2 regions of the Alloalcanivorax dieselolei B5 genome follow, and region 1 is predicted to be linked to the other one. Evidence: predicted binding sites of a transcription regulator. Region 1 holds the regulator's gene; the other holds the start of a gene.
What was found. The regulator PhoB, encoded in region 1, activates phosphate uptake and scavenging genes when phosphate is short. The targets are predictions, from matches to a motif close to TGTCATANNNNTGTCANA.

Region 1 (3,415 bases):
CTGGTGACGGTCCCCGCGCCTTTCGAACGCGAGCAGTTACACCAGAGCGGGCGCCGCATCGCGCTGATCCGGGAAGTCACGCTGATGCTGTGCGACACTCCGGTGGTGGAAGCCCGCAGCGTCCTGCCGCTGCTCAGTCTGCGCTGGGCCAATCGCAATCTGGCGCATATGGGTGGCCGTTCGCTGGGCAGTGAGTTATACCGTTACCCCGAGGCACACCGGGATCAGGTGTGGGTCCGTTATGGCCTGTCGCCGGCGGGCCGCGGGCCGTGTTGGGGGCGCCAGACCCGTTTCGTGAAAAGGGGACGGCCGTTGCTGGTGGCGGAGTATTTTCTGCCCGCGCTCTGGTCCCTGGTGGGGGAAGAACAGGTCGGGGAACAATAGAAGGAACAACCATGCTGGCTTTCGTGGAACACCGTTATCCCTCGCTGTGGCCCTGGATTCAGCTGATGCGCCTGGACCGGCCGATCGGCAGCATGCTGCTGATGTGGCCCACGCTGTGGGCGCTGTGGATCGCCGCCGATGGCACGCCGAGCCTGAAGAACATTGTCATCTTCGTGCTCGGGGTGTTCGTGATGCGCGCCGCCGGCTGCGTGATCAATGACTTCGCCGACCGCGACTTCGACGGTTCGGTGGAGCGCACCCGGCAACGCCCGCTGGCCACCGGCGCCCTGAGCGCCAAACAGGCCCTGGGGTTGTTCGTGGGCCTGCTGTTCATCGCCCTGATCCTGGTGTTGTTCCTGAACCGCTTCACCTTCTGGCTGGCGTTCGGCGGGCTGGGCCTGGCCATTCTTTATCCGTTCACCAAGCGCTTCACCAACCTGCCCCAGGTGGTGCTGGGCGCCGCCTTCAGTTGGGCCATTCCCATGGCGTTCGGTGCCGAAACCGCCAGCGTGCCGCCCATCGCCTGGCTGCTGTTCATCATCAATCTGCTGTGGACGGTGGCCTACGATACCGAGTACGCCATGTGCGACCGCGAGGATGACCTCAAGATCGGGATCAAAAGCACCGCCATCCTGTTCGGGGATCTGGACAAGGTGATCATCGGCATTCTCCAGGGTCTGGTGCTGGCCGGGCTGGTGCTGGTGGGGCTGCGCCTGGGCTTCGGCCTGCCCTGGTACCTGGGCCTGCTGGGCGCCCTCGCCCTGTTCAGTCATCAACAATGGCGCATCCGCTACCGGGAACGCTGGCCCTGCTTTCACGCCTTTCTTAACAACCACTGGGTGGGCGCCTGCGTTTTCGTCGGTCTGTTTCTGCAATATTTGTGACCCACCCGGAAACGCCGCCGCCCGGCGTAATGGCGCGAGCGGCGGCGAAAAGGTTGGCAAATCTGTCATCAAGATGTCATAAAAAAGCCATCTAATGAGGCTCCCTACATCCGGGCGGGAAAGCGGAAGACCGAACTATGTCAAAAAATCGCATCCTCATTGTCGACGACGAACCGGCCATCCGGGAAATGGTGTCCGTGGCCCTTGAATTAGCCGATTTCGACGTACTCGAGGCTGAAAGCGCCCAGCAAGCCCACGAACGCATCGTCGACGAACGGCCGGACCTGGTATTGCTGGACTGGATGCTGCCCTCGGTAACCGGCATCGAACTGGCCCGTCGCCTGAAACGGGACGACAACACCAGTGAAGTGCCGATCATCATGCTCACCGCCAAAAGCGAGGAAGATAACAAGATCCAGGGATTGGACGTGGGCGCCGACGATTATGTCACCAAACCCTTCTCCACCCGCGAGTTGATCGCGCGCATTCGCGCGGTGTTGCGCCGCTCCTCCGCCGCCGCCGGTGAAAAGGAGATCGACGTCCAGGGCCTGTGCCTGGATCCGGTCAGCCATCGCATCAGCGCCAACGGGGTACCCGTGGACATGGGCCCCACCGAATACCGTTTGCTCGAGTTCTTCATGAGTCACCAGGAACGGGCCTATTCCCGCACCCAGTTGCTGGATCAGGTCTGGGGCGCCAATGTGTACGTGGAGGACCGTACCATCGATGTGCATATCCGCCGTCTGCGCAAGGCCTTGGCGCCTCATGGCTTTGATGGTTTCATTCAGACCGTGCGGGGCACCGGTTATCGCTTTTCGGTAAGATCCGCCCAGGTGTCCTGAGACGACCCTGATACGGATCGGCCGAAACGGGCCTCCCCCTCCGCAACGGCCCTGAGAGGAAGCAACGGCCAATGAAAAGCAGTCTGGCCAAGGAAGTAAACCGCATCATTGTTCTTATCGCCCTGTCGCTGGTCGCGGCCCTGGCGGTACAGAACGTCTGGCCTCTGGTGGTGGGTCTGCTCGGTTACATCGTTTGGAGCACCCGCCAGCTGTTCGCCCTCTACACCTGGCTGATCCGCGAGGAACACACCGAGCCGCCGGACAGTGTGGGGCTGTGGGGCGAGTTCTATACCCGGTTGGAGCACCTGTTTCAGCAGGAACGACGCGCTCAGGAGAACCTGCAGGGCATCATCCTGCGCGCCCAGCAATCGGTGAATGCGCTGGAAGACGCGGTGGTGCTGATCGACAGCCACGGCTACCTGGAATACTGGAACCACGCCGCGCACCGGTTGATGGGGCTGAACGAGGAAAAGGATCTCGGCCAGCCGCTCACCAACCTGATCCGCCACCCCCGCTTCACCGAATACCTGTCCTGCGGCGATTTTCGTGAACCGCTGGAAATCCCCGGGCCGGTGGACGACAACCGCATCCTGCAATTCCGCATCACCGAGTTCGGCGTCGGTGACCAGCTGATCCTGGCCCGCGATGTCACCCGGCTGCATCACCTGGAGGAGATGCGCAAGGATTTCGTCGCCAACGTCAGTCATGAGCTGAAAACGCCACTGACCGTGCTCAAAGGCTATCTGGAGACCCTGCAGGATACCGTGCCGGAGGAGCAGGCCCGGTTACGCCGAGCGCTGTCGCAAATGGCCAGCCAGTCCCAACGCATGGAAGCCCTGGTGCATGACTTGCTGCTGCTGTCGCGGCTGGAAAGCACCAACACCGACAATACCCACCAGGCGGTGACCGTGCATGGCATGCTCAAGCGCATGCGCGAGAGCGCCCTGGCACTGGCGCCGGACAAGCATCACCAGATCGTTCTGGAGGTGCCGGAAACCGCCCGGCTGGTGGCCGACCCGGCGGAACTGGAAAGCGCCTTCGGCAACCTGATCACCAATGCGGTGAAGTACACGCCGGAAGGCGGCCATATCCTGATCCGCTGGTGGCAGGACGACAAAGGCGCCCACTTTTCCGTCTCCGACGACGGCACTGGTATCGATCCGAAACATATTCCGCGCCTGACCGAGCGTTTCTACCGGCCCGACACCAGCCGGGTAACCCAGACCGGGGGTACCGGTTTGGGGCTGGCCATCGTCAAGCACGTGCTGATCCGTCACGGGGCGAGGCTGGAGATTCGCAGCGAAC
Region 2 (3,415 bases), 340 kb from region 1:
CTTCGAGTGGGTTTTATAACCCACCACGCCGTACACCACGATGGCGCCGGCTTCCTGCAGGCGGCGGGCGCCCTCGATGTTGGACTCCTCGTCGAAGCGGGCGCGCAGTTCCACCACGGCGATAACTTCCTTGCCATTACGGGCGGCGGTTTCCAGATGATCCAGAATTTCCGAGTTGGTGCCGGTGCGATACAGGGTTTGTTTGATCGCCAGAACCTTGGGATCCCGGGCCGCTTCGGCCAGCAGATTGACCACTGGGCTGAAACTCTCGAACGGGTGGTGCAGCAGGATATCGCCCTGATCGATGGCATCGAAAATGCTTTCGTACTTGCGCACCGGTGCCGGCACCCGCGGGGTGAAAGGCGGATAGTGCAGGCGCGGCCGGTTGACGCTGGTGAACATGCGCGCCAGGTTCACCGGCCCGTTGGCCTTATAGGCGTCTACCTGACCCAGTTCAAACTGTTCCAGCAGATAATCGATCAGATGCTGCGGGCAGTTATCCGCCACTTCCAGCCGCACCTCATCGCCGTAGCGCCGGGACAGCAGCTCCCCTTTGAGCGCGCTGGCCAGATCCTCCACGTCCTCGTCCACCTCCAGATCCGCGTTGCGGGTGACGCGGAACTGGTAGCAGCCGGTGGCTTTCATGCCTGGAAACAGATCGCTGACGTGGGCATGGATCATGGAGGAGAGAAAGATGAAATTGTCGTCGCCGTTTTCGCACACTTCGTCGGGCAGTCGGATCAGGCGCGGCAGTGAGCGCGGTGCGGGCACGATGGCCAGCCCCGTGGAGCGGCCGAACGCGTCCTTTCCGTCCAGCGGCACGATGAAGTTGAGACTCTTGTTGACCAGTCGCGGGAACGGGTGGGCCGGGTCCAGGGCGATGGGCGTGAGCACCGGGTAGACCTGGTCACGGAAGTATTTCTTGACCCATTCGGCCTGGGCGGCGTTCCAGTCTTCACGACGCAGGAAATGCACGCCCTCTTCCGCCAACGCCGGCAAAATGATGCCCTGGAGAATATGATACTGGCGCTGCACTGCTTCGTGGGTAATGCGCGAGATGTCCGCCAGCACTTCCTGGGGCAGCATGCCGTCCGGTCCCGGCGTGCCGGTGCCGGTCTCCATCTGATTGCGCAGCCCCGCCACCCGGATCTCGAAGAACTCATCCATGTTGGAGGAGAAGATCAGCAGGAAGTTGAGACGCTCCATCAGAGGGTGACGCTCATCCATGGCCTGCTCCAGCACCCGCAGGTTGAACTGCAGCAGGCTCAGTTCGCGGTTGATGTAGTGCTCGGGGCTGTTCAAGTCCATGGACGGCTGATTGGTGTTGGCGTTCATGATGTCATCCTGGCCCGGGGGAGGCGCTCATTAGATGACATTAACGTGACAAGAGAATGACAGGAAGAGGGGATGGAGCAGTTAACAGTTGATAGTTAACAGTGAACAGCGGAAAACGTCGCGCTCCGTGGACCAGTGCTGTCCCACACAGTTGAGTCTGTGCCAAATTTGGCCGCTGTTTCACCCTCTCCCTGTCCCTCTCCCCTCAAGGGAGAGGGGACCGAATAGACAGGTTTGGTTTGCTCCCCTCTCCCTTGAGGGGAGAGGGGCCGGGGGAGAGGGTGAGACGTCCTTAGCGGCGCTGTCCCTGATTCATGACGTCAAGACCACGTTGCATCGGAAAGTACGGCAAAGCCAGATCTTCCCAATTTGATGAATAAAACTGCGGGACAGTAGTGGTCCATGGACCGCGATCAGGGCGGCGGCCTGCTCAGGAGGGCTGGTTCTGCAGCCGTTGCGCCGCGCGTTTGGCGAAATAGGTGAGGATGCCGCTGGCGCCGGCCCGCTTGAACGCCAGCAGGGACTCCATCATGACCTTGTCTTCATCCAGCCAGCCGTTCTGGAACGCGGCCATGTGCATGGCGTATTCGCCGCTGACTTGGTAGGCGAACACCGGCACTTTGAACTCGTCCTTGACTCGCCGGATCACATCCAGATAGGGCATGCCCGGCTTCACCATCACCACGTCGGCGCCCTCGGCCAGATCCAGGGCGATTTCGTGCAACGCCTCGTCGGAGTTGCCCGGGTCCATCTGATAAGTGTTCTTGTCCGCCTTGCCCAGATTGCCGGCGGAGCCCACCGCGTCGCGGAATGGGCCGTAGTAGGCGGAAGCGTACTTGGCGGAGTAAGCCATGATGCGAGTGAGGATGTGGTGGTTGTCTTCCAGGGCCTGGCGGATCTCGCCGATACGGCCGTCCATCATGTCCGACGGCGCGACGAAATCGGCGCCGGCCTCGGCATGGGACAGAGCCTGGCGCACCAGCGCCTGCACCGTTTCCTCGTTGAGCACGTAGCCGTCTTCGTCGAGGATGCCGTCCTGGCCGTGAATGGTGAACGGGTCCAGGGCCACGTCGGTGATCACCGCCATTGCCGGCACCGCCGCCTTGATCGCCCGGGTACAGCGCTGCACCAGACCGTCCGGGTTCCAGGCTTCCGCCGCGTCCAGGCTTTTGGCCTCCGCCGGAGTGGACGGGAACAGGGCCATGGCCGGGACGCCCAGGGCGGCCAGTTCCTCCGCCTCACGGCACAACAGATCGATGCTCATGCGTTCCACGCCGGGCATGGAAGCCACCGTTTCGGTACGGTTCTCGCCTTCGATGATGAACACCGGGTAGATCAGGTCGCTGGGCGTGAGCACGGACTCGCGCATCATGCGGCGGGAAAAATCGTCTTTGCGCATGCGACGCATGCGGGTATGCGGCCAGGGGGCACGGGGAAAGGACATAGAGCACTACCTCGATCAAAGAGCCTCGATAAAGGGACTCGGTAAGCGGTCTCGGTAACGGATCAACGCCGGGCCCCGGGGTCGCCGCTGGCCGTGGCGTGACAATCGAGAGATGATAGCGCGGTGCGCGCGTGGGCAGTGTAGCAGCGCCGGCAAAAGGGCACCAATGCCGGCGGACTGGATCGGTAAACAGGTTCTGAGGAAAGTTATGGGACGTTGGCGACCCCAAGGCAAACCGGGTTCAAAATACATCACGCCCGAGGGCTATCAAGCCATGAACCGGGAATTGCAGACCCTGTGGAAAGAGACCCGCCCCCAGGTGACGCAGGCGGTACAGGAGGCCGCCGCCCAGGGGGATCGTTCGGAGAATGCCGAGTATATCTACGGCAAGAAGCAGCTGCGCGAAATCGATCGCCGGATTCGCTTTCTCAGCAAACGCCTGGACGGCATGGTGGTGGTGGACCGTCCGCCGGAGGATACCGGCAAGGTCTTCTTTGGCGCCTGGGTGGAAGTGGAAGACGAGGACGGCGCGACTCACCGGTACCGCCTGGTCGGGCCGGATGAGGCCGACGGCGGACGCGGTTACATCAGCGTCGATGCGCCCCTGGCCCGCGCCTTGCTTGGCAAACGGGAGGA

Region 2: the regulator PhoB is predicted to act here: its motif matches at 1,380-1,397, upstream of ppk1 (polyphosphate kinase 1).

What each region holds. Positions count from the first base shown of each region.
Region 1 covers NC_018691.1:4,816,283-4,819,697, forward strand. The annotation lists gene B5T_RS21615 (chorismate--pyruvate lyase family protein) at 1-384, shown strand, start outside; gene ubiA (4-hydroxybenzoate octaprenyltransferase) at 396-1,268, shown strand; gene phoB (phosphate regulon transcriptional regulator PhoB) at 1,406-2,110, shown strand; gene phoR (phosphate regulon sensor histidine kinase PhoR) at 2,182-3,415, shown strand, end outside.
Region 2 covers NC_018691.1:4,472,471-4,475,885, reverse strand. The annotation lists gene ppk1 (polyphosphate kinase 1) at 1-1,335, opposite strand, end outside; gene hemB (porphobilinogen synthase) at 1,766-2,779, opposite strand; gene greB (transcription elongation factor GreB) at 2,988-3,415, shown strand, end outside.